3 regions of the Bacillus sp. SSR7 genome follow, and region 3 is predicted to be linked to each of the others. Evidence: riboswitches for the same ligand, from Rfam matches in the RefSeq annotation. Region 3 holds a riboswitch; each other region holds the start of a gene.
What was found. Region 3 has a riboswitch for lysine ahead of AC0NJG_RS15120 (amino acid permease). Riboswitches for the same ligand answer to the same signal wherever they lie in the genome.
Positions count from the first base shown of each region.

Region 1: linked by a shared signal. The riboswitch ahead of AC0NJG_RS14435 (aspartate kinase) and the one ahead of AC0NJG_RS15120 (amino acid permease) in region 3 are both predicted to bind lysine.
Region 2: linked by a shared signal. The riboswitch ahead of AC0NJG_RS24900 (amino acid permease) and the one ahead of AC0NJG_RS15120 (amino acid permease) in region 3 are both predicted to bind lysine.

Region 1 covers NZ_JBVVXV010000006.1:278,561-289,192, reverse strand. The annotation lists gene asnA (aspartate--ammonia ligase) at 1-525, shown strand, start outside; gene AC0NJG_RS14445 (helix-turn-helix domain-containing protein) at 662-1,090, shown strand; gene AC0NJG_RS14440 (VOC family protein) at 1,322-1,777, opposite strand; gene AC0NJG_RS14435 (aspartate kinase) at 2,130-3,359, opposite strand; lysine riboswitch at 3,559-3,745, opposite strand; gene AC0NJG_RS14430 (DoxX-like family protein) at 3,938-4,846, shown strand; gene AC0NJG_RS14425 (DUF4166 domain-containing protein) at 4,850-5,461, shown strand; gene AC0NJG_RS14420 (YndJ family protein) at 5,467-7,092, shown strand; gene AC0NJG_RS14415 (NUDIX domain-containing protein) at 7,121-7,606, opposite strand; gene AC0NJG_RS14410 (N-acetylmuramoyl-L-alanine amidase) at 7,776-9,020, shown strand; gene AC0NJG_RS14405 (S-layer homology domain-containing protein) at 9,276-10,632, shown strand, end outside.
Region 2 covers NZ_JBVVXV010000019.1:21,276-31,907, reverse strand. The annotation lists gene AC0NJG_RS24930 (NAD(P)H-dependent oxidoreductase) at 1-96, shown strand, start outside; gene AC0NJG_RS24925 (SgrR family transcriptional regulator) at 169-1,929, opposite strand; gene AC0NJG_RS24920 (MDR family MFS transporter) at 2,014-3,276, shown strand; gene AC0NJG_RS24915 (hypothetical protein) at 3,321-3,524, opposite strand; gene AC0NJG_RS24910 (type 1 glutamine amidotransferase domain-containing protein) at 3,815-4,330, opposite strand; gene AC0NJG_RS24905 (ABC transporter permease) at 4,608-5,807, opposite strand; gene AC0NJG_RS24900 (amino acid permease) at 5,868-7,292, opposite strand; lysine riboswitch at 7,440-7,621, opposite strand; gene racE (glutamate racemase) at 7,823-8,653, shown strand; gene AC0NJG_RS24890 (DUF3626 domain-containing protein) at 8,766-9,851, shown strand; gene gapN (NADP-dependent glyceraldehyde-3-phosphate dehydrogenase) at 9,931-10,632, opposite strand, start outside.
Region 3 covers NZ_JBVVXV010000007.1:122,278-132,909, forward strand. The annotation lists gene AC0NJG_RS15085 (NUDIX hydrolase) at 1-386, shown strand, start outside; gene AC0NJG_RS15090 (hypothetical protein) at 455-1,582, shown strand; gene AC0NJG_RS15095 (PhzF family phenazine biosynthesis protein) at 2,007-2,864, shown strand; gene AC0NJG_RS15100 (class I SAM-dependent methyltransferase) at 2,909-3,670, opposite strand; gene AC0NJG_RS15105 (DUF2716 domain-containing protein) at 3,866-4,357, shown strand; gene AC0NJG_RS15110 (DNA alkylation repair protein) at 4,423-5,193, opposite strand; gene AC0NJG_RS15115 (iron-sulfur cluster biosynthesis family protein) at 5,227-5,532, opposite strand; gene AC0NJG_RS15120 (amino acid permease) at 5,646-7,112, opposite strand; lysine riboswitch at 7,225-7,417, opposite strand; gene AC0NJG_RS15125 (GNAT family N-acetyltransferase) at 7,740-8,189, shown strand; gene AC0NJG_RS15130 (sulfite exporter TauE/SafE family protein) at 8,229-9,131, opposite strand; gene AC0NJG_RS15135 (VOC family protein) at 9,338-10,135, shown strand; gene AC0NJG_RS15140 (aminoglycoside phosphotransferase family protein) at 10,150-10,632, shown strand, end outside.

The sequences.
Region 1 (10,632 bases), on a different contig from region 3:
GAAAAATATCCGTTCCTTGGAAAGTATTTACCAGAAGAAATTGTTTTCATCACTTCCCAAGAACTAGAAGATAAATATCCAGAATTAACACAGAAAGATCGTGAACATGCAATTGCGAAAGAGCACGGTGCAGTCTTCATTATTGGAATTGGTGATGCACTTCGTTCAGGTGAAAAGCATGATGGACGCGCAGCTGATTATGATGATTGGAAATTAAACGGTGACATCTTATTCTGGCACCCAGTACTACAATCTTCATTTGAATTATCATCAATGGGAATTCGTGTTGATAGTAAATCACTTGATGAGCAGTTAACGAAAACAGGTGAAGACTTCAAACGTGAGTACGATTTCCATAAAGGTATTTTAGAAGACGTACTCCCATTAACAATTGGCGGTGGTATCGGACAATCAAGAATGTGCATGTACTTCTTACGAAAAGCACATATCGGTGAAGTTCAATCTTCTGTATGGCCTGATGATTTACGTGAAGCTTGCAAGAAAGAAAACATTCATCTGTTTTAATAGAAGAGAGAGAATAACTCAAAGAGTTATTCTCTCTTTTTTATTGTGTAAACGAGTGGTTTACAGCAGATTTTACCAATAGTTTCTTTCTTTTTCATCTCCCATTATGTCATAATTTGTTAAAGGAGGGGACGTTATGAGCTTAGGAGAGCAGTTAAAAAAACTACGAGAGTCAAAGGGATTTTCACAAGAGGATGTTGCTAAAAAGATTGGCGTGACGAGGCAGGCGGTATATGAATGGGAAAATGATAAAAGTTATCCGGATATTGATAATTTAATTTTACTAAGTGAAATGTACAATGTTACGCTCGATGAGTTAATAAAAAGGAATCAAAACATTGAAGAAAAAATACATATTGATGAAGAAGATGAGGATTTTGAGAAAGAGAACGAATTTGGTTTTTATATTGGATTTGGTTTGTTAATTATGAGTGCTTTCGTTGAATATGAAAAAATACAGGTGATTGTATTAGGCGTTGCATTATTCATGATGGTATTTTACTCAGATGTGAAGAAAGTTATTTTGAATGAATATAGATCGTTTTTTCATAGAAAAGAGCGATAAAATATAAAATGAGAAGAGTCAGTGATATTTCCTAGGAAAAGGTAAAGCGAATAATTAAATTATTTCATAATGATTTTTGGATGTTAGTGATATGTTAAAGAACTGTTTGGATAGAGTCTTGAAATCTATGTGTAAAATGAAAATATATTTTTAAAAACTCAAACAAGCATAACCACGTTCTGGAGTGAGGACGTGGTTAAAAATATAGTAGTTTCATTTATAATACATTAATTACTTGTTACCGAGTTCTTCCGCTAAACCGATTAAAATCCCTTCGGTTCCACGAATGTAGCAGAGACGGTAAGAGTTCTCGTATTGAACTACTTCACCAACGAGTTGAGCACCATGCTTAGTAGTAAGCCTAGATACCATTTCATCAATGTCTTCAACGGTGAACATGACGCGCAAATAACCGAGGGCATTGACAGGAGCTGTCCGGTGATCTCCTATAGCGGGCGGGGTAAGAAATCGCGAAAGTTCAATTCGGCTATGACCATCTGGAGTCACCATCATAGCAATCTCTACGCACTGCGAACCGAGTCCGGTTACGCGACCAGCCCATTCACCCTCTACAGTGGCGCGCCCTTCGAGTTTTAACCCAATCTCCTCGAAGAAAGAGATTGCATTATCAAGGGATTCTACAACGATGCTAACATTGTCCATTCTGAGTAATTTATTTTTTGACATTGTCTTTATCTCCTTATATGTAAAAGTGTATTATCTAATCATCTTCCTAATTATACTATTAAAAATTACAAATTCCTTTCAAACAAAAACACCTTGTCACAGTTTAGGAAAATATGACAAGGTGTTTTTAAGTATGTCATATAGTATCTTGTTAACAAACAATACCGAGACTTCCTTGCAAAAATATTTCTATCCTGTACTACATTAAATGATCCGATTGTTGTATAGAATTAATTGTATTTTTTTAATGACACATAAATTTTTTGTCACTCTATATAATGCAAACAGCTTTCTATTTTTAATAGGAAGGAAATAGATTCATATAATTTGTTTTAAGTAGTACCGCTGGAAATTAACTCATTTGTACTAAAGGCTCGATTTTCGCCATAAATGATTGATGCAGCGCCTCAACACCTGTCACTAAATGAAGGCGGTCAATAACGACAGACACTTTAATTTCTGATGTACTTACCATTTTAATATGAATATTTTCTTCTTTTAAAGTAGTGAACATATTCGCAGCAACACCTGGATTAGAGACCATACCAGATCCTACAATTGATACTTTTGCTAAATGATTTTCATATTCTACTGATTCATAGTGAAGTGCCTCTTGATTTTGTTCCAATACTTCTAATGTTTCTCTTAAATCATTAGAATGGATGGAGAAGGAGAGATGAACAGTTCCTTCATTTGTAATACTTTGAATGATGATATCTACATTAATATGTGCCGCTGCTAATGTAGAGAAAACAGTTGAAAGTGAACCTTGTTCTAATCCTTTCACTGTGATGCGTGTAATATTATCTTCAAATGCAATACCTTTAACGATTGATTGTTGTTCCATGTTACATTCTCCTTTTACAATTGTTCCGTTTTCTTGTTCCATACTTGAGCGAACTTCTAAAATGACATTATGATTTTTAGCAAACTCAACAGCACGCGGGTGTAATACACCAGCACCGAGGTTTGCAAGTTCTAACATTTCGTCATAAGAAATTTTATCTAATTTATAAGCATCTTTTACAACTCGTGGATCCGTCGTGTATACGCCAGTCACATCTGTGTAAATATCACATTTTTTTGCGTTTAGTGCAGCAGCTAATGCGACAGCAGTTGTATCAGAACCGCCTCGTCCAAGCGTTGTAATTTCAAAATCTTCACTGACTCCTTGGAAACCAGCTACAATAACAATCGTGCCTTTAGTAAGATAAGACTGAATTCGATCTGTATTAATTTCAGTAATCCGTGCACTACTATGTACAGATTCTGTCGTAATACCAGCTTGCCATCCTGTTAATGAAATCGCGTTATACCCTTTTGCTTGTAGTGCCATCGTTAATAATGAAATAGTTACTTGCTCTCCTGTCGATAGAAGCATATCCATTTCGCGTTTACTTGGATTTTCTGTAATTGCGTTAGCAAGTACTACAAGTTCATCTGTACTTTTTCCCATTGCTGAAACGACAGAGACGATACTATGTCCTCGTTCATATTCTTCAATAATTAAATTTGCTACATGTTGAATACGCTCAACACTTCCGACAGAAGTGCCACCAAATTTTTGTACAATCGTTTCCATTGCGAATTCCTTCTTTCATCCATTTTTAAGAATAGATTAGGACATATATAAATCCCAATATTCCTGTAGTTACCAGAGAAAAACAAAAAACACCATCTCAAATAAGTGAGGATGGTGCTGTTACAGGAAAAGGGAAACAGAAAACGGAGCTAATAAAAAAACCGCCAAAAAAGGAATACCATAAAAATGATATCTCTTTTTTGTAGATAGCTCTTCATACGTACACGTCTGTACATATGACAGTTCTGTTTCTATTCGAAAACAGCCCCAATCGATACATACAGAGAAATATATCGATTTCGGCAATACTTCCTTTCATCTAATTTCATAGACATCTCTGTGTCTCCATTAGAATACTCATAAGTATCGCAACCTCTATCTCACGTTTTAGGCGAGAGTGTTTGATTTATGAAGTTGTTGGTAACATTTGTTTTATAATAATTTAAATTTTTTGGGGAATCAAGTGTTTTGTATAAATTTTAAAAATTCTTTCTTTTATGAAAGGAAGTTTGTGAAAAATGTAGCAAAATAAATTTATTGCATGTACATTAAACTTATAGCGCATAGGAGGTGGAAGAATGAAGGGGAAAAAGCCTATTTATGTTTCGGCAGAAATGAATACAACAATGGAAAAATTATGGGAATACACGCAAGAACCACATATACATACAGAATGGGATGCTCGCTTTACTGAAATTTCGTATTTAGAGAAAAAAGAAGGAGAACCGCAGAAGTTTTTATATAAAACAAAAATCGGATTTGGACTTGAAATAGCTGGTGAAGGGGAATCGATAGGTGAAATAAGAAAAGAAACAGGTGAACGGATTTCTTCTTTAAAATTTTGGACAGACAATCAATTATCACTTATTCAAATAGGGCGTGGTTATTGGAAGTATACACCGTGTAAAGAACACATTCATTTTGAGACACAATATGATTATGATACGAGGTTTGGTCGTATAGGGAATGTAATAGATTTCTATATGTTTCGGCCATTATTAGGCTGGGCGACAGCTTGGAGTTTTGATGCTTTAAAATTATGGTTAGAAAAGGGACTTCATCCTAGATTGCTCATTAGAAGAACAATGACATATTGGTTCGTATGTTTTTTATTTGCTTTCGTATGGATGTATCAAGGAATAGTACCGAAACTAGTGTTTACTCATTCAGAAGAAGTAAAAATGTTATATGTGATGATTGGTTCAACTGAACATAGTATTTTTGTACTTAAAATAATTGGATTACTAGAAATTACTTTTGGTGTCCTATGGCTGTTGCCATTTCCAAAACGAAAAGTATTTGTCGTACATATTTTTATGTTAATAGCCTTAACGATAGCGGCAGGATTTACGAATGTCGCAAGCTTTACAGAGCCGTTTAATCCAATTACGTTAAATCTACTTCTAATTGGATTATCGATTGTCGGTTATATAAATAGTACGAATTTGCCAAGTGTAAAAAATTGCAAGAGGAAGAGAAAGGGATAATGTATGGCTAATATGTATGAAAGACTATTAGGGGATTCTTATAAAAAACTTCATCCGAAATTACAGAAACGTTATGAGATTACAGAAGAAAATAGCTTTATTGGAGAAGGAAAGATGGATGAAATTTACGGTGGTTCTTTTTTCGTAAAATTCATATTAAAAATTGCATCGAAGTTTCGAATGTTTTTCTCTGAGAGAGGTAAGGGAGTGCCATTTACAATACATAATACCGCTGAGCGTGATGAACATGGACATGAACTTGTGCGGTGGAATCGTACTTTTTATTTTCATAATAAGAAAAGATATTTTAACGCCGTTATGCAGTTGGATGAAGGGAATAATGAAATTGTAGATTGTTTTGGTGAACCACACATACTTGTTTCTACATTGAATTTTCATATTGATGAGGTGGGGGCAATGCATATTTCCTCAAAGAAACAATGGTTTTACATGTTTGGAAGGAAAGTTCCGTTACCTAGATTCTTATACGGAGAGGCCAACATTGTAGAAAGTTATGATGAAACACTACAATGCTTTCGAATTCATGTACAAGTACGCAATCCATTAATTGGTTCATTATTTTCATATAAGGGAACATTTGTGGAGAGGAAATAAATAATATGAAAAATATAATAGTTGGACTTGTTTGTTATATTGTTTTTCTAATATGTGATTGGTCAAATATAAACCCAGTGGAAGCAATTATTTTATTATCTATGTTGTTATTTATACCGATGTCATTTAGCATCATTGATAAGAAAACAAGAAATGGATCATATGTATTCTTTTATAAATTTGTATCGTTTTTATATCCAATCGCAGCAATTAGTGCAATGCTAGCTTTCGTAACAAGTCACTATTTCTTTGCGCTATTTTGGTTTGTATATACAGGAATTGTCGCGTTATTTGGAGTGAGTAGATTACTAGAAAGAGGATGGAAACCGTTAGAAGAAACGGCAATCGATAGTGCGTTTATTTATTTGTTTTTAGGTGGTTTCTGGTTTTTTGCCTCAGTAGCAAAGATTTCGATTATGCAGTTTACTTCTGACATTGTTCTACTCACAGCTGCACACTTTCATTATTCGGCGTTTCTATTGCCATTATCAGCTGGTTTAATAGGGCGGAAGAAAGAAAAGAGCAGTAAAGTATATGATGCAATTATGTTTATTATAGTCATTTCACCGATGACAGTTGCGATTGGAATTACATACTCAAGGATATTTGAATTTTTTGCAGTGTTCCTATATTTATGTGCTATTTATGGTTATGGGATTTATGTTTGGCGCACGAAATTTAATGCTATCAGCGCAAAGATTCTCCTGATCATATCGTCTAGTACACTCATGGTAACAATTATGTTTTCACTTATATATTCGTATGGGAATTTGAAACATGTAATGACGATTACAATTGCCCAAATGGTTTGGATTCACGGTGTTGTGAATGGAATTGGAGTAGCGTTACCGGCATTTGTCGGCTGGATGATTGAAAAGAGTGTTCCGAACTATAAATATTACGGGAAACCAATGAGCAGATTAAGAGGAAAGGCGACAGTTGGTGAAGCATTTTTACATAACAGAAATGTAATAGATAGTAAGGAATACAACGGTTTAGTTGATAAAATGAATGATTTTCATAGTGAAGCATTTGACGTGACAAAGATACCTTTAAGCATTATTCGGTTTTATGAAAATACAAAAGAGTATGAGTTACAATCGCATATTAAATGGACTCGTTCGTTCCGCCTGTTTGCATTTTGTTATGAGAAAATGAGTAAGCGTGTAGAACAAATACATTTAGGAATGGGCGGCAAGTGGGAAACAATGCACGGCTCTATCATAGGGGTAATGGATGAGAAGGATGGAAGGGAGAATGTAAGAGCTTGGTTAAGAAAAAATGAAGCAGGAGCATCTATTTTTGTAGCTCTTTACTCCAAACATACGTATAAGAATGAGACATATATGAATATCGCATTACCTCTACCATATTCGAATATGACGGGGATTTTAAAATTACGCAATGATCACGACGATTTAATTATTACTAGTAAGCTGAGAGGAAATGGTAAGGGAGATGAGGGAATCTATTTACATACTCGTTTTTTTACAATCCGTTTACCGTTAGCTGAGACGTTTATTATTAAAGAGGTAAAAGGTCAAATGCTAACAGCTCACCATGAAATGTGGATATTCAGAGTTAAGTTTTTAGAAATTGATTATGAGATTAAGAAAATAGAGGAGAAGTAAGAAAAGCTTGGAGAGATTCCAAGCTTTTTTACGTATGGGTAATGGTCATAGCGACTTGTTTATCTAAGTCTTTGTCCCAAACACGTTGAATTTCAAACGTACCTTTTTCAAAAAATAATGGAAATCTTTCTTTAAAACAATCTTGCATAGGAAGATTTAGTGCTGTATCGATTGGTACCCATAATAATTTGCCTTCAGGAGGATTCGAAAGGAGTTCACCTTCAAATGAATCTGTCCAATAGTTAAATACCATATATCGAACATTTTCTTTCGGATTTACATATTCATCTAATCCCTTAAAGGTTAAAGTTGAAACAAGTAATCCAGTTTCTTCTTTTACTTCTCGTTTAGCAGCTTGAACGATACTTTCTGGAAAATCTACTTTTCCTCCGGGAGCGATGTAACCAGGGAAGCCAAGATGATTGGGGCGCTGTATTAACAATACTTTGTTATTCTGCTGAATCATACACATTGTATACATACGGTGCTCTATATCTTTCCAATTGTAGCTCATATGAATCTCTCCTCTTAATAAAATCTTATAGTTTTTAACTATAGTTATGTATGACAAAAAATACAATAATAATACAAAATTATACAATTTTGATTGACTATTACTAATTTTCAGAACTATAATTAGTCTGTTATATAAATACATCGTACTTGAGAGGGGAATATATTCTATGAAAAATAGAATAATTGCAGCAGGAATAATTGCAGCTAGTATATTATCTTATTCATCTAGTAGTTTCGCGCAAACGAAAAAATTTCCAGATGTCCCAGCTAAACATTGGGCAGAAGACTCTATTTACTATTTAGTAGAGAAAGGTGCAGTTACAGGTAACGAAAAAGGAATGTTTGAGCCAGGAAAAGAAATCACTCGTGCAGAAGCAGCTACAATGATGGCTCAAATCTTAAACTTACCAATCGATAAAAATGCTAAACCATCTTTCGGTGATTCTCAAAACCAATGGTATACCCCATTCATCGCAGCTGTAGAAAAAGCTGGCGTTGTAAAAGGGAAAGGAGCGGGCGTATTCGATCCAACTGGGAAAATTGACCGAGTTTCAATGGCCTCTCTTATTGTAGAAGCTTACAAATTAGATTCTAAAGTAAATGGTACTCCAGCAACTAAATTTAGTGATCTAGAAAAAAGCTGGGGTAAAGCAAAAGCTAACATTCTAGTTGAATTAGGGATTTCTATTGGAACTGGTGACAAATGGGAGCCCGAAAAAATTCTAACTAAAGCAGAGGCAGCTCAATTTATAAAAAAGGCAGATGCTCTTAAAATAGGTAACCCTTTAGTAGAAAAGGTAGTTATTATTGATCCTGGTCATGGAGGATTTGATCCGGGGAATCCAGGGCAAGGCGTAGAGGAAAGTAAAATTGTATTTGATACATCTTTAAGATTACAGAAGTTGTTAGAAAAAAATACACCTTTAAAAGCTTTGTTAACACGTGAAGAAAACGGAAATCCAGGAAGTAACAAAAATGAATCTCTTGCGAATCGAGTAAAATTTGGTCAAGAGAACAATGCAGATATATTTGTAAGCATTCATGCAAATTCTTCTGAAAAACATGATGGTCATGGAACGGAAACATATTATTATAAAAAATCCAAGCGTGGAGAAGAGACACAGATTGAAAAGGATAGTGAAGTATTAGCGAATAAAATTCAAAATAGAGTAGTAGAAGCACTACATACAAGAGATAGGAGGATAAAAGACAATCACTCACTTTATGTAGTAAATAATAATACAGTACCAGCAGTTTTGACAGAGCTTGCCTTTATTGATAATGATATAGATAATGGTAAATTAGCTACTGAATCAGGAAGACAAATTGCTGCTGAGGCAGTTTATGCTGGTATTTTAGATTATTATGAATGGAAAGGTTTCGATGTTGCAAAATATCGTTTAGCTAAATAACAATGTTGATTGCTAAGCCCATCGTCTTTATATAGATGGGCTTTTTATGTAAGTTTATGTAATTTTGTATCGGAATAAAAAGATATATCGTATTATACTAATTATGAATAAAATAATGGTAGATTAGTTTATTTTTATCACGTATACTTTTACTGTTGACTAATTAAGAGTTTGTTAGTTTAATAGGGAAAATTATACGATAAAGGGAGGCAAGTTAACACGGGACAAGCATATAAAAAACGTGTTAAAAAATTTATGAAAAAAGTTATTTCTAATGTGTTAGCAGTGACAGTCGCGCTTCAAGTAGTGATGGCTCCAGCAACTTCGTTTGCATCTACAAAAGAATTTCCAGACGTTCCAAAAAATCATTGGGCACTTGAAGCAATTACTGATTTAACGTCAAAAGGAATTATTGCAGGTTACGATAATGGTAAATTCGGCTTCGGAGATGTTGTAACTCGTGAGCAAGTAGCAGCATTAATGTATCGCGCATTAAAACCAGAAGCAAAAAGTGATTATAAAAATCCATACTCTGATATTAGTGCAGGAACGACAATGTTCCCAAAGGAAATTTTAGCATTAACAGATATGGGGATTTTTGTAGGTGATGATAAAGGAACGTTTAGACCGAAAGAATCATTAACCCGTGCTGAAATGTCTGTTATTTTGCAAAGAGCATTTAAATTAGAAGTAAAAGCACCACATACATTTAATGATATAGATGCATCATATTGGTGGGCAAAAGAAGCAATTAGTGCATTGCAATCTAATGGTGTATCAATAGGGAATGGACTTGGAGGATTTGATCCATCAGGTGTATTAACACGTGAAAGCTATGCACAATTGTTATATAAAGCGATGCAAATTAAAAAGGATGTTCCTGCTGAACAGCCTTCATATATTAATCTAGATGTGACATTACCATCTAACGTAACAGCGCAAGAGATTGATAATTATATTCAAAGATTCCATCCAGATAGCCCGTTAGTTGGAATTGGACAAGACTTTATTAAAGCGCAAAATGAGTATGGTGTGAATGCACTATACTTAGCTGCACATGCAATCTTAGAATCTGGTTACGGTAAATCAGAAATTGCATATCGTAAACATAATTTATTTGGTTTAAGAGCATATGATCGTGATCCATTTGCATATGCAAAATATTTACCGTCATACGGACTAAGTATTTCATATAACGCTGATTATGTAAAAAAGAACTACTTAGAAGATGGTGCAAGATATTTCAAAGGTTACACATTGCCAGCAATGAATGTTATGTATTCAACAGATACAGCATGGGCTGGGAAAATCGCTAATATCATGGAACGCATTAAGCCTTTTAATAAAGCAGATTACCAAAATGCAAAACGACTACCGAAAAACCCTAATACATTAAATGTAGAAGTATTAAGTGAAGCGATTCCTTATACAGATTATGCAAAAGATGCAAAAGCTACTGTCCAATCTGTAGGATCTTACTATCAAGTTCCATTCCCGTTTAACAATCCAATTAAGAGTGTACCAAATGTGACACAAAATGAAGTTGGAAAATTAGAAAATGGTACAAAAGTAAATGTATATCGTGAAGATCCAAATGGCTGGGTAGAATTTT
Region 2 (10,632 bases), on a different contig from region 3:
TTAAAGAGTTTTGCTTGTTATGATGTGGTGAAGAATCCGGATATTGAGAAGTTTTTATTAAACTTGAAAGATCACTTAGATGAAGTAATTAAATAATAGTTTATATTTGTATGTGAAGAAGGTACTACTAAGGATGTAGTACCTTCTCCTTTTATAAAAACTTGCATGTTAATACGTGGATGGCTGTATCCATAACTTCGCAAAATTTGCCCAGCCGAATGAATCAATTGTTACGTTTTTCAAAGCAGAAGGGTATGTTTTTCTTTTTAAAACGTGATAGTTAAATAAAATGATGTGTTCTGTTTGTAAAAATTCTTCGATCTCATACATGAGCTCATAGCGCTTCTCTTTATTTTCTTCTAATAAAAAAGTATCAAGTAAGCAGTTAATTTGTTTTTCATAGTGCGGGTCCATGAACCGGTTTACGAAGCAACTTTTATTTTTAAATACATTTAAGAATGCAAGTTCATGATCGGTAGCAAATACTTCTCCCATGAAAATAATATCGGCATGTTGATCGATAGAACGGTTCATATAATCTGAAACGAGAAAGGGGTGAAGCTCTACTTGTATACCTAAACTTTCACATCGTTCTTTTAGAAAATATGCATCATTTGCACTATCTTTAAATGCGAAGAAGTAAATATGTATCGTCTCTCCATTATAGGTGCTCTTTTTTAAATACTCTTTCGCTTTTTTTAAAGAGTAGGACCTTGTAGGACTTTTGCGGCTTCTTTCAGGGAAAAAGCTTGATGCAGCAATTGTCCGTCTGCCTTCTATGCTACGAAGTATCGTTTCAACGTCATATAGTTCTCTCCAAGCCTTTCGAAAGTAAATGTCGTGATGAGGACCAGATTTTGTAAAGTTGAAGCCAGCATAAATACAACCTATTTCTTCTATTTGTATATTATACCTTTCATTTTTCTCCTCATTTGGTAGTTCATAATCAGCATCGATTTGTATATGATCAGGAATACCCCAAAATTCAATACGGTCTAATAATGCGCGTTCTTTAAAATAGTGGGTGAACGCTTCGAGTACGATATTGTCTTCAGAGTAATGAGCAAGTTTGAAAGGTCCAGTACCTATGTAATGATGATTTTGGATACTCACATCACGCGGTAAAATTGCTAATTGTATGGAACTTACATAGTGTAAGAAAAATAAATTTGGTTTTGCTAAATGAAATCGAATTTGCAGTGGTGATGGCGTTTCAATTTGAACAATTTCTTCTGTTAACCATTCAAAAGGAGAGTGAACTTCTTTTAGTCTTTCAAATGAAAATTGTACATCTTTAGAAGTTAAAACTGTTTCGTTATGAAAATATACATCCTTTCGTAAATAAAAAGTCCACGTAAGCCCGTCTTCACTTAATTCCCACGTATGCGCAATGTGTGGTTCCATTTTTTCAGTAACATCGTTATAAACGACTAACGTGTCAAAAATTTGACCCGTAAGATGGCTCTCTGTAGTTACAGCTACAAAAGCCGGATCTAATGGGAATAGCTTTCTCGATATAGGAATCTTTAATATGTCGTACATATCATTTGAAGGTTCGTATCCAAAATGATGATGTAGTTTATTTTCTATCTTTTTTTGAAGTGCAAGGGGTAGGGGTTCTTTTAAAAGAAGAAAGATATCTTTTAATTTTTCTTGAGCTAACAGTTCATCTGTATAGGACTCAATCGCTTCTACGAAATTATGTATAAATAGAATTTCCGTTTTATTCCCGCGGCCTCGACCTGGAGTCCAGTGAATTAATTGCTCCTCGCTCATTTTCTTTAATAAAATCTTTACGTTTTTTGTACTGCAATATAAAACATCCGCTAATTCTTGTAAGCTATTTCGCATATGTTGTTGATCTTGTGCATGTAGTCTTAGTCTAATGTAATAGTCCATAATTTTCATATATACACTTCCTTCTATCATAAAAGGGGAAACTCTTTAGAATATTCTAACCTTTTTCTTCCTTTTTTTCAAAGTAAAATAAGTAAGCATAAGGAGGGGGAAACAATGGGATTTTGGAGTATGCATCGAAATATAAAAATTAGAATTATAACTTCGTTTTTAACACGAACTGTATCCACGATGATTTTTCCATTTATGGCGATTTATTTTTCAATAAAGTTAGGTAGTGCGATTGCTGGTGCGTTACTACTTATTAATGTCATAGCTTCATTAGTAATTGGTCTATACGGTGGATATGTTGGAGACCGGCTTGGGCGTAAAAAGGTTATGATTATCGGTCAAAGTATACAAGTCATTTCCATTGCTTGTATGGGAGTTGCGAATTCGGATTATGTAGATTCACCGTGGTTAACATTTATCTTTATGCTAGTGAATAGCCTAGGATCTGGACTTATGAATCCTGCGACAGAGGCGATGTTAATTGATGTGAGTACACCGGAAAATCGAAAAGTGATGTACAGCATTAACTACTGGGCGATTAATTTATCCATTGCAATTGGAGCGATATTTGGAGGACTACTATTTGAAAACTATAGATTACAATTGTTTATCGTATTAACAGTAGTTGCAATTATTACTTTATATGTGATGGCTGTATATATGGAAGAGGTGTATGTAGCGAGAAAAACAGTAGAGAAGAAAAATATATTAAAAGATATGGCAGATAGTTATAAAGTTGTAATGAAAGATAGAGCGTTTTTAATTTTTTGTGCAGCGAGTATATGTACATTATCATTAGAGTTTCAAATTAATAATTATTTAGGAGTACGTTTGCAGAAGGAATTTGAAACGGTACACTTTTTATTCGGGAATGGTGTTACGTTTGATTTAACAGGTATTCGCATGCTGAGCTGGATTTCAGCAGAGAATACAATTTTAGTAGTGTTATGTTCAGCTCTGCTTATTAAAATGCTAAAAAGCTTCAACGATTTGAAAATCTTATATGTAGGTTTGTTCATTTATACAATTGGATTTACAATACTCGGAACGAGCAATAGCTTATGGATTTTATTATTTGCAGGGCTTTTCCAAACAGTAGGTGAGATGATGTATGTGCCAGTACGTCAATCTATTATGGCAGATATGGTGCCAAATGAGGCGAGAGGTTCATATATGGCGATTAACGGAATGGTCTTTCAAGTGGCAAAAATGAACGGGGCATTAGGTGTTATGCTAGGTTCATTTCTTGCATCTTGGGGGATGAGTGCTCTGTACTTTATCGTTGGTATGAGCAGTATTTTATTATTTATGAAAGCGATAGGGAAAGAGAAGTATGAGGGTGAAAGAAATGTGTCCCAGATTGGATAAAACGATATGAAAAGCGATGCTAGAAATCGCTTTTCATATGGCCTTTAAAACGGATCAACTTCAGCTAAATTTGGAGTGGTGCTCGGTTGTAGTAAAAGATTTTTTAACGTTCCCACTTCAGAAAGAGTGACTAATATGTAGCCACTAATCAGTACAATAAGTCCGATGACGCGTAACGTTTGTAAGCTCACTTCATTATTATTCGTTTCCGTTGGATTTGGGGGCGTTGAAGGTGGATTGTTATTCATAAATAAGGCTCCCATCTTTTGTATTTATATATGTGTAAAATCATGATTTAACTTATGGATAGGAATTGTATAGTCATTTTCACTATATGAGAATTGCCTATGAAAAGTGATTGGAAATTTTCGGACGAGAAAAGGGGGGATCCAAAAGATTATTAAAACTGAACTTTTGGATTCCCTTCTTTTTATTTATCCTGCTATTTGTGGAGGTCAGATTGCTTGTAAACGACCAGTTGGTGAGGGCTGATTCATTATTTTCATGTAAATAAAAGGAGGTTAGTTAACCAAAGTAGCTATCCTAATATACGCAACGATTCTTCAATAAACGCCGGGATGTCTTCCGGTTGTCTACTTGTAACTAATTGATTTTGACATACGACTACTTCTTTGTTGTGAAAGTTTCCGCCAGCGTTTCTTAAATCGACTTCAATAGATTTATATCCAGTCACATCACGTCCTTCAAGTGTTTGTGCAGTGATGAGTAGCTGAGGTCCATGACAAATAGCGAAAACAGGTTTTTCCGCATCCATAAATGCTTTACTAAAGCGTACAAAACGCGCATCTGCACGCAGTATATCTGGGGAAAATCCACCCGGTATGAAGAGGGCATCAAAGTTATCTGGAGAAACATCATCAATACTTTTATCAATTACCACTTCACTTTTTCCTTGTTTACCGTGTACCGTTTTCCCTTTTTCCGTTTCAATAGTTGTTAATTCATATCCCTTTTGATGAAAAGCTTCTACTGGCTCTGTGTATTCTGTATCCTCGAAATAATCCGTTATTAAAATAGCAATTTTTTTACTCATTGCAGTCAGCTCCTTACATTATAGTATCGGTTCCAGAATCCTCTTTGAGCAATGCATCGTAGTGTTTGTTTCCTTTTAAATTTCTAATCCCCCCAGTTCGTTTCCCTTGTTAATTTAATACATACCCTTTTTATTAGGACGTAAACATGTATTATCGTTTTTGTATGTAAAAATCATAAAATATCGGTTGTGTCGGGGATTCTTGTTTGAGGAAGAAAAATAAAAAAGGCAAGGAGAGAATTTATTTTCTCCTTGCCTTTTAAGATAATTTTTTTCGTTAAAACGAAGAAACGCGTTGCTTCGTTTTTGGTACAATAATAAATTTGATCCAGAGTAACCCGATAATCATAACGATAAGGCTATGTAAAAATTGTCCCGTAGCAATGAGTATAACACTCGAAAATACAACGAGCTGAATGCTTAGTAATATAAAGATTAAGTGAAGAAATTGATTCATTCGTTTTTCAGTATCAATTGGATATAATGCTACGATAATATTTCCCGAAAAATATTTCCACAGGGAACGGAGCTGCATAGAAATCATATATAGGACGATATATGAGATAGCGCCTTTTACGTATATGTTTGGTATAAAATATAAGGCAAAGGCACCAATTAGCCCTAAGCGAATATATATACCGAAATAATCATTCCCGCGTAAAAATGCTAGTGTATGTAAATAGAAGAAAGTTGCTCGTTTTTTATGTAATAAAGGTTCAATCCAAGTTGTAAGCCATTTTCTTTTATTTACTTGCTTATTTAGTTGCGGAACATCGGTGAAGATGCTAGCAAATTGATAAAAACGAACGTTCATTTTTTCTTCTTGCTCGATTATGTAATCCCACGGTATTCGTTTTGTAGGCTGTTTTTTCGTATATAGAAGCAGGAAAGCAAGTAGTAAGAGTAATCCGCCCAATATGAGAACATTTGCTGAGTAAAACAGCATATAAGTAATTAGTGCGTTACAAGTAATGCGAATAATGAACCATATGTTTTTTTCATGACTATCGCGCCATATCCAATGTATGTATATGTTCCAAGCTTTCGTAATCATTAAAACGATAAAGATTGTACATAAGAAAGGTACAGTTACTTGTAATGATTGCAGGGCAAGTGGAACGAGAATAAGGAACGTAAATAATAATGGAAAAAGCTGAATGATATAATTATATAGAAGAGATTTTTTGAAATAAGATGTTAATTTCTCTTCTAAGGCAAGCAAATAGACAGCGTCAGGTTTTTGAATAAAGGTACGGATCGGGCATCTCGTTATAATGAATGTAAGAACGACCGTTATGAGTAGTAAAGATATTCCTTTAGAAGGAGATGCTTTTAGAAACTGAGCATAATAGTATGCACCAACGCATGAAATAAAGATAAAGCTATATAGTAAACCGTTAATCATACGTGCAAAGTATGTAATGATATTTTGAATATGTTGTTGGAAGCGGCTGCTCCATAGTGATTCAATTGACATGTTTTTCACCTCTTTGTTCTATTATATATGTTTTACAAAAGAAAAAACGAGCAAATTGCGTTATGCAACTTGCCCGTTTTTCTTTTCGTTATTTTTTTTCTGATCACGATTCATTAATGGATAGAAGGCAAAGCCGATTACGAATAAACCAATTCCGAGAAGGAACGTTTTTATATCGGATGCACCCGTTTTAATAACCCATAGTGCGTAACAAAGTGCGATAACTGCGACTATACCATCTGTAATTCTTGCCCGCATTTCATTTTTATACGTTTCACCAGTTGCGACTAGTTTTAACTGGAAGATTGGTGAAACGAGATATGGAATGAGGTAGGCCAGTGTTGATACGGTAATAACGAATGTATAAGCTTCCGCAATGGTTCCTGATAATGTTGAGAATAAGAACACTTGCGACATAATGTTTGTTAATCGTAATGAGTAAATTGGACTTCCTTTTTTATTTGTTTTTGTGAAGAAGGAAGGGAAGAAACCTTCTTTTGCTGCTTGATACGGTACTTCTGAGCTTAATAAAATCCAGCCTAAGATAGAACCGAACAGGGAAGTAAGAGCAAGTAATGCCATCAGTTTCCCGCCGCCATGACCCATTGCAGCGTTTAGTGCGTCTGCTAATGGACGTTCAGAAGCTTGTAATTTATCGACGTGAAGTACACCCATTGTTAAAATTGTAATTCCTAAGTAAATCGCAACTGTAATAAGTAATCCCGCAACTGTTGCGCGTTTTACCGTTTTTGGAGAAACAGCACGGTTTGATAAAAGAACCGCGGATTCAATTCCGATAAATGCCCAAAGCGTTGTAAGAGCAGCTAAATTTACTTGTGAAAGAAGACCGTGTGATACACCTGATTTATCGATCATCGGTGTATACCATTGTCCAAACTTAGAAGCTTCGAATGCAAATAATGTAACGACAATAAATAAAAGGAATCCAGTTACTTTCGTTGTTGTTGCTAAGAAGTTTAGCTTTCCAGCTCCGCTTACACCGTTTGTTAATATAATATGAGTTCCCCAAAGTAAGATGGAACAAATCGTAAATGTAATTAGTTTTCCGACTTCTACGTTAAACGAACCGATTGAAAATAGTAGTCGCGTATCTTTCATAATTGGGAAGAAGAGTGATAAATATCCCGCAAATGATGTAATGATGGCAACGTTACTTGCCCAGTTTGCAACCCAATATCCCCATACCATACTGAAACCAGCCATTTTTTTCTTTTTTGGTGTTGAGAATAAAGCATATGCATGACTTTGTGGTCCTGTCGTTAAATCAGGACGACGAATTGCTAAATTACCGAAAACAAGAGCTAGCATTAAAACACCAAACCCTGTTGTTAACCAAGCTAAAGTGACACCGAGAGGGCTTGCTGTTTGTGCCAACGTACTTGGCACCATGAAAATACCAGCACCAACCATGTTACCGACAACGAAAGCTGTGAGTACCCAAAAGCCCCATTTTTTTTGTTGCATAGAAAATACCTCCAAAGTTAGTATAACCAAGTCAAGCGAGGAGATATGTATGTCTTCCTGAGTCAGGAAGAGAAGTCCCAAACAAAACAAAAAAAGCACGTAATTTGCCGCTACATGCTTTCTATCTTATAAGAAACCCACGACATACCTCTCGATAGCTCTCCACAAACGAAACGTTTGTGACAGTTCTGCACTTATTAAATGCAGACCCAGCAAGTGTGCATGGTGGACACAACTTACTTCGGCAACCATTCCTTTCTCATTCCTTCATCAATGCCACTACATCTCCGGAAATGATACTCTTAATGATTGCAACCTCTACCTCACCGAGATACGAATGAGGATTTAAATATTAAATTAACGTATTTAAGAGTAACAAATGAATTTTTATACGTCAATGGATATATTAATAATCAGATTATAGAGAAGAGTTTGTGATTAAAAGTAAGGAGGGATTATTATGTAATATTGAATTTTCATAATATAATAAATGTTATTGGCGCTAGAAGATTGAAAAGGGGATGAAGTATATGTCTGTATGTCATAAACATTCAGTAATAGGTGTATTAGATTCGGGAGTTGGGGGATTAACAGTTGCGAGCGAAATTATAAGACAATTGCCTAAAGAGAGCATTTATTATATTGGTGATAATGAGCGTTGTCCGTATGGGCCAAGAAGTGTAGAAGAGGTACAATCTTTCGTATTTGAAATGGTTGATTTTCTCAAACAGTTTCCGTTAAAAGCTCTAGTTGTAGCATGTAATACTGCTGCAGCTGCTGCATTGACTGCGCTGCAAGAAGCACTTTCTATTCCAGTTATTGGCGTTATACATCCGGGAGCAAGAGCGGCAATTAAAGTAACGAAGAAAGGGAAAATCGGAGTAATTGGAACTGTAGGTACGATAAAATCTAATATGTACGAAAAAGCATTGCATGAGCTTGATACATATTTGAAAGTGCATAGTCATGCGTGCCCGACCTTAGCTACAGTTGTAGAAAATCAATTAGAAGATACAGCATATGTAACCGAGCAAGTGAAACAAGCTTTACTGCCATTAACGAAAGAAGATATAGATACGCTAATTCTTGGTTGTACGCATTATCCACTTTTAGAGTCCTATATTAAAAAGGAACTAGGAGAAGATGTAACGATTATTAGTTCTGCAGAAGAAACAGCGATAGAGTTAAGCACAATTTTACAGCACAAAGGAATTTTGTCTGATAATCTGAATCCGAAGCATCGATTTTTTACAACAGGCTCTGTTTCTTCATTTGAACATATTGCTGAGCGATGGCTAGGGTATCAAATTTCTGTAGAATGTGTGGATGTACCCGTAAAGAATGCTCGCATCTGTAATTAGACTGTATTAAAGTACTTTTTGTTCAATAAATTAGGTTAGTTGCATAAGAAGGAAAAAATGCACTTTTAATTGAAAGGATTAAGGGCATTTCAATTAAAGGGGAGATTGGATTATGGAATTATCAAGGTCTCAATTATTTGCTTTAGAGTATATTTCAAAATATGCAGAGAACGAAAAACGTGAGGCTAAAGCAACAATTAATCATATACTTAACATGTGTAATATTACAGATGAAATATTTGAAGAAGCTGTCGCTAACTTAAAATCTCATGCAAGGATCGCTTTACACTTTCATCCAGACAGACTCGATTCGAGTATGAAAAGTGTTGCTGAAGCGTTGTTTGAACAAGGAATATATAAAAGTCAGTTTGAAACATTGCTATCTAATGGAAGTGTGTCTGCTTATCCGGGTGGTGAACGTGACCTTTGGGAAAAGAGAATATTTGGAGGGGCATATCAATTGGAGGGGGTAACGAATAATCAACGGCCAAAGTATGGAGCGCTAAATTTGATGTTACATCCAGATGGGCCTGCTCCGCGTTTTGGATCATGTTACTTTCTCTTATCTCCAAAAGTTTCTTATCGCTCTACATATACGTATTTAGATTCGCATCAAGATCCAAAAGAAAAGGGGACTTATGAGGAGTTTGATATGATTTTAGCTGCTCTTTTGGAAGAGACATTTGTAAGAGATTTTGCAATTGGTGAAGGGAATTTGACTCCAACAAGATTAGTTAATCATTTACTGGCTAACCTGGAAAGGCCGTTTATAGATTTAGTAAGCAAAGAGCCAGCCCGTAATCTTAATCATTATATTGAAGCGCAGATTCATGGAGAGATTTCTCTTAAAGAAGACGTGGAAGCTCTTGTTGTAGATCCTTCATTTAAGGGTATGGATGTAGGAAGAACTTTAGAAGAAATTTGCCTGAAGTATGCTATTGATTTGTATTGGCACACAGGTTTTGTACTTATGGTAGACGACGTTCCAATGGATTTTAGAGGTTCAAAAATGCCATCTTTAGCAAGACGCATTGCACGGAATCATTGTATCGATGCAAATATAATCGGTTCTGCTGTAGCGGATTTGAAACGCAATCCATTATCTTGGAGTGATCGTGGAACTTATGAAGAAGTGCTTCAGGAATTAAAATTATTATGGCATGTTTTAGTTCGATTTGGAAAACCAAATCGGAAGTAGAACGAAATACTTCGTTTTTGGGAAGTATCTATATAGAAAAGAAGCTGATCTAATTTTAGATCAGCTTCTTTGTATAAGATTAAACTAAGTTTAATACAGTTACTTTTTCACGTGTCATAGACTCAAGGCTCTTACGAATACCTTGTGCGCCCATACCTGAACCTTTTACACCGATGAATGGGAAGTGGTCAGGGCCGCGCTCTGTGCGTCCGTTAATTTGAACAGAACCAGTTTCGATTTTGTTAGCAATTGCAAATGCTTTGTTAATGTCTTTTGTGAAGACACTTGCTTGTAAGCCAAACTCTGATTTGTTAGCAATTTCAATTGCTTGTTCATCTGAAGAAACGCGGATGATTGGAAGGATTGGGCCGAATGGCTCTTCCCAAGCAACTTTCATTTCTTCTGTTACGTGGTCGATTAATGTTGGGTAAATTAAGTTACGCTCACGTTTGTTACCGATAACGATCGTAGCACCTTTTTCAACAGCGTCGTCAACTAAACCTTGAACGAAGTCAGCAGACTTGTCGTCGATTAATGGAACGATTGTGCTGTCTTGTTCTGGAGATCCAACTGATAGTTTAGCTACTTGTTCTTTTAATAAGCCAACAAGCTCGTCCGCTACGTTTTCATGTACAAGTACACGTTTAATAGCTGTACAACGTTGACCAGAGTAAGAGAATGCACCGCTTACGATATGGTTTGCAGCATCTTGTAAGTCAGCATCTTCACGAACGATACCAGGGTCTTTACCACCAAGTTCTAATACAAGTGGAATCATTGC
Region 3 (10,632 bases):
AAACGCTTGAGGAAACAGGCATAGATCTTCCACGTGTAACGTATAAAGGGAATGTAGTTTTTAAAAGCAAGGACGAGCCGCTAGGTAGTGAAGGAATGTACGTATTCCTTGCTGACCTGCCAGCTGGAGTACATATGGACACGCCATTAAGTACGGTGGAAGGATTATTAGAATGGAAAGAAATTGATTGGATATTAAATAAGGATAATAGAGGTATAGTTAGCAATTTACCAAAATATTTACCGATAGTATTAACAGAAGAAAATAAGTTAGAGCATATATTCACATATGATAACCGGAATATTATTAATTACACAGCTTCATTTTTGACAGAAGATGATGTAAACAAACGGTATATAAAAAGATCAATTTCATACTCTAATTGATAAAATATTTTAAAGAGCAATCAGTATTTTTATGCTGATTGCTTTCATTATATATGTGAGGTGATGATATGTTCCAGAAATACAATTCATTGGTCATAATCGTCATATGTACGATGTTCCTTTTTGTAGCCTGTTCTAAAAGTGATACAGAACTTAAAGACATTCAAAAAGTAGATTACCTCGTATCCTATTCAAATGCAATGAAAGCCGGTGGTTACATATATGCATATGATAAGAAAGGAAATGAGATTAGTAAAATAGAAGTAGATGGCCAAAGTATAATGAGTAATGCAAAAGGTGGGGAGGGGTACTACTTCTCATCAAATAGAAATAACAATCATTATGTAATTGATAAGACTGGTAAGATGCAAGAAATCAATAGACCGAAACAATTAAAAGATGTAAACGCAGGGGCATATTTCATCCATGCGGAGCAAGGATATGTATATTATGATGTGAACATTGGGCTGGTAGACGAAAAGAAAGGATATACAAGTGAACTCGTATATTGGAAAGAGAATGATAAAAGGCAAGAAAGTGTAGAACTGAAGGGGACAATTCAAGGAGCGCATATTATTGAGAATCATATATACGCCTTTTCACAAACGCTAGACAAAGTATATATTTCAGAAATAGATTTGATCACAAATAAAAAAACAAACGAATTTGAAATTCCTAATGAAAATGTGTATTTTGCACCAACTGCTCAAAAAATAATGTTTCAAAAGTATAAAGATAAATTATTATTCGTACTAAGTGATAATGTAAATCAAAAGTTACCACCTAAATTAATTATGGTAAATATGAAGACTAGAGTAGTAGAAAAAGAAATGATATTAGACGAAAAACAATTCATACCTGTTCTTCTGCAGGTGATTGATAATAAGGTGTATGTTTTAAATCATGATGAGAAAATGAAAGAGTTAGATGAGAATTTGAACATCATAGGTACATATTCATTACAAAGTGACAAAAATACAAAAATCAATAGAGAGGGCAAAGGGATTTCTGATATACAAGTACATGGTAATAAGGTGTATATCTTATACAAAGATATGAATCCAAAGAGTAAAACGAAACAATTGATAGCTGAAATTGAAGGGTATGATCTGTTAACTGGAGCTAGTATTGAAAAGACTACGTTAAAATTAGATGAAAAATGGGATGATATTACTTTTCTCGTATTGAAAGAGTAAATAAAATGATATGAAGGAGATAACTTAAATTAGGGCACTCAAAGCGAGGAAGAACTAAATAAAGCTTTCGAGGCAGCTAAAGCAATCCTAGAAATAGAGGGTATGGCCAGCATAAAAAAATAGCTAAATTTGTAAAAGGAAAGTTAGCTGGAAAGATAACGTACGAGCAGCCTATTACATTAGCTGATGCGATTGCAAGACGTGGACGTACTTAACAATCTAGAAACCACCACAAAATTTTTAAAAATAAACGGGGAAAAAGAGATGGTAGACCCATCTCTCAGGCTGTAGAAAAACTATTTTTGTAGAGTTCGGATACTAAAAAATAGTTTGTCTCTTGTTTTACCGAGAATTTATCCAACAATATATATACGTAGTACGTTCTATGCTACAATTTACTATAAGTGAGGAAGGAAGGTGTCTTATGAAAATATCCGTTTATGTTGCAAGTGCATTTAGCAAGGATCATAAAGGCGGAAATAAAGCAGGAGTGGTATTTATGGAGAATACATTGACCACTACTCAAAAAATGGCAATAGCCAAACAACTGGGCTATGCGGAAACCGCATTTATATCAGAATCTGAAGTTGCTGATTATAAAATTGAGTATTTTACACCAAAAGAGGAAGTTGATTTATGTGGTCATGCCACAATTGGCTCTTTCGCGATACTGATGCATGTAAATAAACTTTTCAAGAATCGCTATACGATTGAAACGAACAGCGGTGTTCTTACTATTACCATAAAAGATGACATCATATTCATGGAACAAAATGAACCGATATTCTATGATGTTATATCTTCAAATGAGTTTATCGACTGCTTTGACATTGAAGATATAGACAATACATACCCAATTCAAATTGTCTCTACGGGCTTAAAAGATATTTTAATTCCTATAAAAAGCGAAACACAATTACATACACTGCAACCTAATTTTGAAAAAATTAAAGAAATTAGCGAGTATTATAATGTTGTCGGGATGCACCTATATACTTTTAATGACAATCGAATAATATGCAGAAACTTTGCTCCACTATATGATATCAACGAAGAAGCAGCCACTGGAACTTCAAACGGTGCATTAGCTTGCTACCTTTATGAACAGCGCTACCTACAAAAAGAAGTCTATGTATTTGAACAAGGTTATTCTTTACACTCGCCTTCTGAAATATTAGTTAAATTAGCAACCGATAGCAAGAATAAAATAGAAAAAGTTTATGTTGGTGGTAAAGGCTATTACTGTGAAACGAAGTGTTTAAATATAGAAAATATTGAGTGAAAAAAAGAGATGGTAGATCCATCTCTTTTTCATATGCTTAATGATTAACTGCGAATCGCCTTAATCAGAAAACGATGTTGCGTCACATCAAAATACCCTTTTTGTAAGATGACTTCATGTATACGATATAATTCCTCATAATACCTTTCGACAGTAAAATTAGGAATTTGCCACTGAATCGCTTTTAAATAATAGACAATCGCACCAATGTCGTAAAAGCGTTGAAAAGGGAACTCTTCTTTTTCTTCTAAAATAGTAAATCCATTTTCCTTTAACTCACTACATGCTGTTTCAAGAGACCAACTTGCAAATTCGTTATTAAGCGGTGCGTTAAACTGCTCATTTAGTTCCGCACAATCAAGACCACCAACTTGTTGTGTAAGGAAAATTCCATTTGGAGAAAGGGTTCTGTTTACCTCAGAGGCAGCATATGCTTCATGTTGATTTAGGATTAAATCAAACTGCCCATCTTGAAATGGTAATGCAGTATCATCAGTTACTTCTAAAACAGTAACTCCTAAAGGCTCTAATTTGTTTCGAGCAATTGGCACATTTGGAGCATAACCCTCAGTCGCATAAATATTTGACGGGTACGGTTGTAACATAGATAAAAACTCTCCGCCGCCAGTTCCCATATCCAGCATTGATTCTGCACGTTGCATAAGCTGGAAAGCGGTGCTGCCGTATGACCACGATAAAGGATCGCTCTTCATTCGACCCGTTTCTGAAATGAAAGAAAAATCCCAGCCACTAAAATTTGTATTGGCGCTTTCTAATAAAGTTAAAAATAATGGATCACGTTTCATAATTTTGTCCTCCTGTTTTTCAATGAATAATATGATGAGAAAAGAAAAAAGGAGGACCTCTTATGAATGAGAAGCGGTTTTATGTTTCGTGTTCGAATAGATTCATATAGATTCGCTCCTTGTGAGAATGGTTATTTATATATTCGGCATTATAGAGTGAAAATCCTTTGAACTTACATGGGAAGGTGTTGTTTAATGAAGAACTGGATGGAGTTTACAGACAAAGAGGATGATCGAATTTGGAACAATTTATATAGTGAACTTGAGTTTTCGCCAAGTGTTTCTACATTTCCATCATTTAAGGTGCCAAGTCCTTTTATTACATATAATATTTCTCATTACTTTGGAGAATCGGTAGATTTAGATGTGTATGAAGATTTGGAAGATAAAGCGTTACAAGTGTTTAAGGAAAATACAGCATCGAATGAATATATAATGGCACTAGATTGGCAACATGAGTGTTATTGGGTGAATCCTCACTTAGAGTTGGAAAGAAATGAATTTGATGAGTGGATTATACCAATATTTCCGAATGGAGATTACTACTTTTTTATTCAGAAGGACTTTAAGTGGGGTTATTTAGGTCATCCTTGGGAGAAGAGTATAACGATATTTGGAAAAGGACTAATAGAAAGTTTTGAACGAAATAAGCCGGAAATGTTTCAAAATATTTTAAGGCAAGGATAATGTTTGGGAGAGAAAAAGTCCTTATACTTCATTTTTGAAGTATAAGGACTTTTTATTTAAAATACTCAAAAAGAAAAATCTTGTGGTAAAGTACCATTTTTAATAATCGTTCGTAACCCATGTTTTATAATCCAAGAATTAACAGGATGCTGTTTATCACGCAATTGCTGCAACCATTGAAAAACAAGTTCTTTATCTTCTTTCGTAATATCATTAATATGATTGGCTACAGATTTTTGAACATATTTAGAAGGGTCATTCATTAAAGGCTCAAGAAGCTGTAAATTGTACTTAAAGTCACCTTTCAGAGCTCCTATTTTTTTAGCCCAAGGAAGCCTTGGTCTTGTACCTTCAGAAACTAATCTTCTAATGTGGCTGTCCTCGTCATGAATCCACTGTTGTAATATATTTAGTGTGTCTTCATGGTATGTTTCAAGAAAAGGCCGAATGGCATATTCAGCAGTATTCCGTTTCGTTATTTCATACATGGCGTTGAATGAGGTTTCAAAGTCGTTAAGCCCATATTTTTCAACGTATTTTGCAATAGGCATGTACATATATCCATTTGTAAATGTGCCTACTTCTGTTGTATTCTCTGGCCCCAATGTTTTCAGTAATATATGTATGGCTGCATTAAAATCTTTTTGTAAAGTATTGTGTAATTCATCTGCAATTACTTCAATACGCTGCTTTAACTCTAAATTTTTAACTTTACATGTTACGGAAGATACAAAGTTTCTTTTAGAGAAAGTAGGATCGTGTTTACAAATAGAATCAGCCATTTTTTCTGCAAATTCTTCGTTAAACAAAAATTTTAACGGAACATATTTACTCATTTTTTCACCTCGGTGGTCAAATAAAAACAATCTTTATTTTTTAATCGACAACCCATAAACTAAAGTCTCACTCGGAGTCGTAATACTAAAACCAGTCGTCTTATAATCAAGTTTCACCGTATCACCAGTGTAGTCTTTCGTAAATGAATCCATTTGTACGGTAAAATTAGCATCTTCATATACAACGTCATCTGCGTTATATGTATCCCAAATTAAATCGACATCAACGAAAATACTACAAGAGTTTGTCATTATCCCTCTAATGCGAATGATCTTTTTGTCTTCACGTTCTAATCTATGTATAGCTGTTTTTGCTTCATCAGTAATGCGAATGTTCATGGTATCCCAACCTTTATTTATATTTCTTCTATTATGGCAAAAACAGGAGCAATAGGGAAGCAAAGAGGTTTGGAACAAAAAACGAGCAAACAAATTTGTTTGCTCATTTCACTTTATTTTAGTTCACATTTATCAAGTGGAATCACTTTCGTTTTTTTCGTAAATTTATATCCTAACCAAAGTACTAAGAAGAGTGGTAAACCGATGTACGAAACGAGTACACCATTCCAATCGATTGATTCGCCCATAAATGCGCCGTAGTTTTGTCCTAAAATTACGATAATACAAAGCGTAAATGCGAAGAGTGGACCGAATGGGAACCATTTTGCTCTATAAGGTAAGTCATTTAAATCTTTTCCTTGTGCAATATATGCTTTACGGAAACGGTAATGACTAATTGCGATTCCAACCCAAGCGATAAAGCCAGACATTCCTGATGCATTTAATAACCAAATGTATACAACACCGTCACCGAATAGAGAAGCAATGAAAGCGATACTACCGACAATTGATGTTACGATTAATGCGTTAACAGGTACGCCGCGGCTATCTAATTTACCAAGAAACTTTGGTGCTTTCCCTTGGCGAGCTAAGTCCCAAAGCATACGAGTTGATGCATACATACCAGAGTTACCAGCAGAAAGTACTGCCGTTAAAATAACAGCGTTCATAACAGAAGCAGCAAAGGCAACGCCTGCTTTTTCAAAAATAAGTGTAAATGGACTTACTGTTACATCACTTGCGGCAAGGCTTTCAGTTGTATAAGGAATTAATAAACCGATAACGAGAATCGCAAGGATATAGAATAAGAGAATACGCCAAAAGATCGAACGAATTGCTTTCGGAATATTACGCTCTGGATCAGATGTTTCACCAGCAGCTACACCTAATAATTCTGTTCCTTGGAATGAGAAACCAGCTGCCATAAATACACCGATAATTGCCATGATACCACCGTTAAATGGTGCATCTGCAACAGTGAAGTTTTTGAAGCCAACAGTTTCGCCACCCATAATTCCGAAAATCATCATAAAGCCGACAATTAAAAAGATAATAATAGTAACTACTTTAATAAGTGCGAACCAATATTCAGATTCACCAAACCCTTTAACAGATAAGTAGTTTAAAAGGAAAATAATAGCTAAACATAATCCGCTCCAAATGAGGGAAGGAGTATTTGGAAACCAAAATTTCATAATTAATGTTACAGCCGCTAGTTCAGCAGCGATAGTAATTGCCCAGTTATACCAATAGTTCCATCCAAGTGCAAACCCAAGTGATGGATCAACAAATTTTGTTGCGTACGTGCTAAAAGATCCAGTAACAGGCATATAAGCTGCGAGTTCAGCTAGGCTTGTCATTAAAAAGTAAACCATAATTCCAATTGCGGCGTATGCAATTAATGCGCCACCAGGTCCAGCTGAATGGATGACACCACCGCTGGCAAGAAATAGTCCGGTACCAATTGTACCGCCGAGAGAAATCATCGTAAGGTGCCGAGATTTTAGACCGCGTCTTAATTCACCTTTTCCTTTTGTAGTTTCTGTTTTAGAGGTAGCTTGATTCGTTGCGCTATTCATGTTCAACACTCCTTTTCTTGTAAGATAGGAAGGAGCGGGGGAGAAAAATACAAAAAACCGCCAAAGGAATTTGGCGGAACGTTTCACAAATAACCACCCCATCATACCCTTCCGTTAAGATAGCACCCCACGTTTACACGGTAATTTTGTAAACGTGACAGTTCTGTTCCTTTCGGAGACAGCCCCAGCTCATATTTCCAGAGAAGAAATAGAAACTTCGGCAACTTTTCCTTTCAAACGGAGTCGGTGACATTCTCTGTGTCTCGTCCGTTTTACTCTTAAAAGTCGCAACCTCTACCTCATCGGATTGATGAGGATTTGATATATTGCTAAGATTTTTAATATATGGCAATTGTAATGACTTTCTGAATATATTGCAAGATTTTTTGTTAGGAAAAGTCAAAAAATATCGGTTATTGTTTAGGAAACGCTTGCTAAACTCCGTCCGAACCTACTGTTATGTAAAAAAAAACAAAGAAATAAATTGTTATACAAATGTTTCGCAAAAAATATTAAAAAACCCTTCAAAAATAAAAGAAAATTCAGAAAATATAATTCGACATTCATAATAAAGTCATATTTTTTGTTATAATTAAAGTAAAGCTTAAGTAAAAAGGGGAAATCAATATGAAATTAGAAACAGAAAGACTCTATATAGTGCCGTGTACAGAAGAAAGGATGCACGTCGCTAACGAGCAAGGATTTAATAGTGGTCCACATATTGTAGGGCATGTAGAAACTGTAAAACAAGATGTGGCTTTATTACCTTGGGGGGCGTGGTATGTTATTCGAAAAGAAGATGACATCGTTCTAGGTGATATAGGGTTTAAAGGGAAACCGAACGAGAAACATACAGTAGAAGTTGGTTACGGTTTTATTGAGAAATATTGGAATAAAGGGTATGCGACAGAAGCTGTAAGAGAATTAATAAATTGGGCTTTTCAAACAGGACAGGTAGAAACGATTATTGCAGAGACACTTCTTGATAATATTAGCTCGATTCGTGTATTAGAGAAATTACATATGAAAAGAGTGGGTACTACAGAAACAATGATTAATTGGAAATTAGAAAAATAAAAAATACCGCTCGAAGTATATCGGGCGGTATTTTTTTCGTTAAGGTAGCATTTGCTTTTGATCATTCGGATATCCGGTGGTCGATGCGTTAGAACGATTAGAATGATTGCGAACAGCAATGAAAATAGAAATAATAACGACAAGACCAATTGCCACGTAAGAAAGTGAAATAATCGTTGGATCCACTTTAAATGTAGTAAGTAGTGTACGAATGTTTGTAAAGATAATAAGGCCACCAACTAATACGCCAAGTAAATGAGAAGGAACGATGCGCACTAACCATGCAGCGATTGGAGCTGCGACAATACCGCCAAGCATTAACGAAAATACCCAAACCCAACTTACTTGTTCCCAGCCGAGTGAGATGAAGAAACCAATTGTTGCAGCGAGTGAGACAGGAAACTCACTCGTATCTACAGATCCGATAACTTTTCTAGCTTCATTTCCTCTTGCTAAAAGTACAGGTGTCGTAATCGGACCCCAGCCACCACCACCAGTTGAATCAACGAATCCAGCAAATAAGCCAAGCGGAACAAGTTGTTTAGCCGACATACGTTTATTTGAAGTAACAACTTGTTTTTGAATAATGAATCGTAATAAAATATAAACCCCTAAAGTAAATAAAAATACAGAAATGTATGGTTTAATGACATCCCCAGGTAAATTGCTTAAAAAACATGCCCCAACAAATGCGCCAATTGCTCCTGGTAATGTAAGCCTGGAAACGGTATATTTATCAACGTTTCCAAATTTGATGTGAGATGCACCAGAAGCGGCGGTTGTAACGACTTCAGCTAAATGAACAGAAGCGGAAGCTACAGCCGGTGCGATACCAAACATTAATAATAGTGAGGTAGATGTTACCCCATACGCCATTCCAAGTGCTCCATCAATCAATTGAGCGAAAAATCCAATAATAGCAAAGACAATTAATTTCTGCATAAATTATCCCCCTGTAATAATAAATGAAAAAGGCACTTTTCCCGTATGAGAAAAGTGCCTTTGGTTTTTCCAATCAGCAATAATTAAATTTGTTTTATTATAATACATATTAATCGTATAAATCAACTAGGTTTTAAAGTTTTTTAAATTGAATGAAAGAAAAATAAAATATACAATAAAAGGATGGAGAGAAAGGGGAGAAAGACATGTTACGATTTGATCATCTTGTACATGCGGTGAATTGTACACCGAAGGAAGCAGCAAAACAAATGCAGGAGCGTGGATTTCATACTACACTAGGCGGAGAGCATACAAATTGGGGTACTTGCAATAGTTTATGTTATTTTGATTTATCATATATAGAATTTCTGGCAGTTCAGCATGAAGAAAAAGCGAAGAAAGCAGACAATCCATTAGTACAAGAAACGGTAGTGAAATTACAAGACGGAGAAGGAATGCTTCAAATCGCAATTCGAACAGATGCAATTGAAGAGCTAGCAGTAAAGTTTAGTAAGCATGGTTTACATACGATAGGACCATTTGAAGGGAAACGTATGAGAAAAGATGGTCGCCTTTTAGAATGGAAAATGTTATTTGTAAAGCAAGAAGAGAACGGACCGAAATTACCTTTCTTTATACATTGGAATGAAACAGATGAAGAAAGAAGAAACGATTTACGTAACATTGGCACAATCACGGAACATAAAAACAACGTACAACAAATTGAAACGATTCATTACGCAGTGAAAAATGTTCGAGAAACGTTGCGAATATGGAAAGAAGTAATGGAGCTAACTGCAGGCTCAGTCGTGAAAAATGATGAATGGAATGCTGAATGTCAAAGTGTATCATTTGGTGACATTCATGTGCAGTTTTGTGAGCCGATTGGAGAAGGTCTAGTGCAAGAATACCTAAAGAATCATGGCGAATATCCATTTGCAGTCGAGTTTAAAGGGGAAAATAAACGAGGGCATGAAGTGTTAGGTAGTTTGTATATATATTAATAGAGGTGAACGTTGTGAAGGAAATGCTTAGAGAGATAGAGAGAAAACTAGAATGGCCTCGTATTGTAAAGTGTACAGCTATTTCAAAAGGTTTTTCACATGAAGAGAAATATAAAATAGAATTAGAAAACAGAGTAACATATTTTGTGAAAGTATGTGATGTAGTTCATTTTGAACGTAAACAAGAAGAATATACGTATATGAAACAATTAGAGTCATTACATATTCCAACGCCTAATTTAATTCATTTCATAAAACTTGAGGAATTAAATAAATGTGTTCAAGTATTTGAATGGGCCCAAGGTGTAAATGGTGAAGAAAGCTTAAGTAAGCTAACGGTGGAAGAACAGTATCATGCAGGAAGAAAAGCAGGTGAAGTATTAAAGAAGATTCACTCAATTGAAAGAGAAAGTGCAAGTAATGGATGGGAAACGGTTCGATGGAATAAATACGAAAGATACGTAGATGCGTTAGCAAACTATGAAATAGATTTCCTT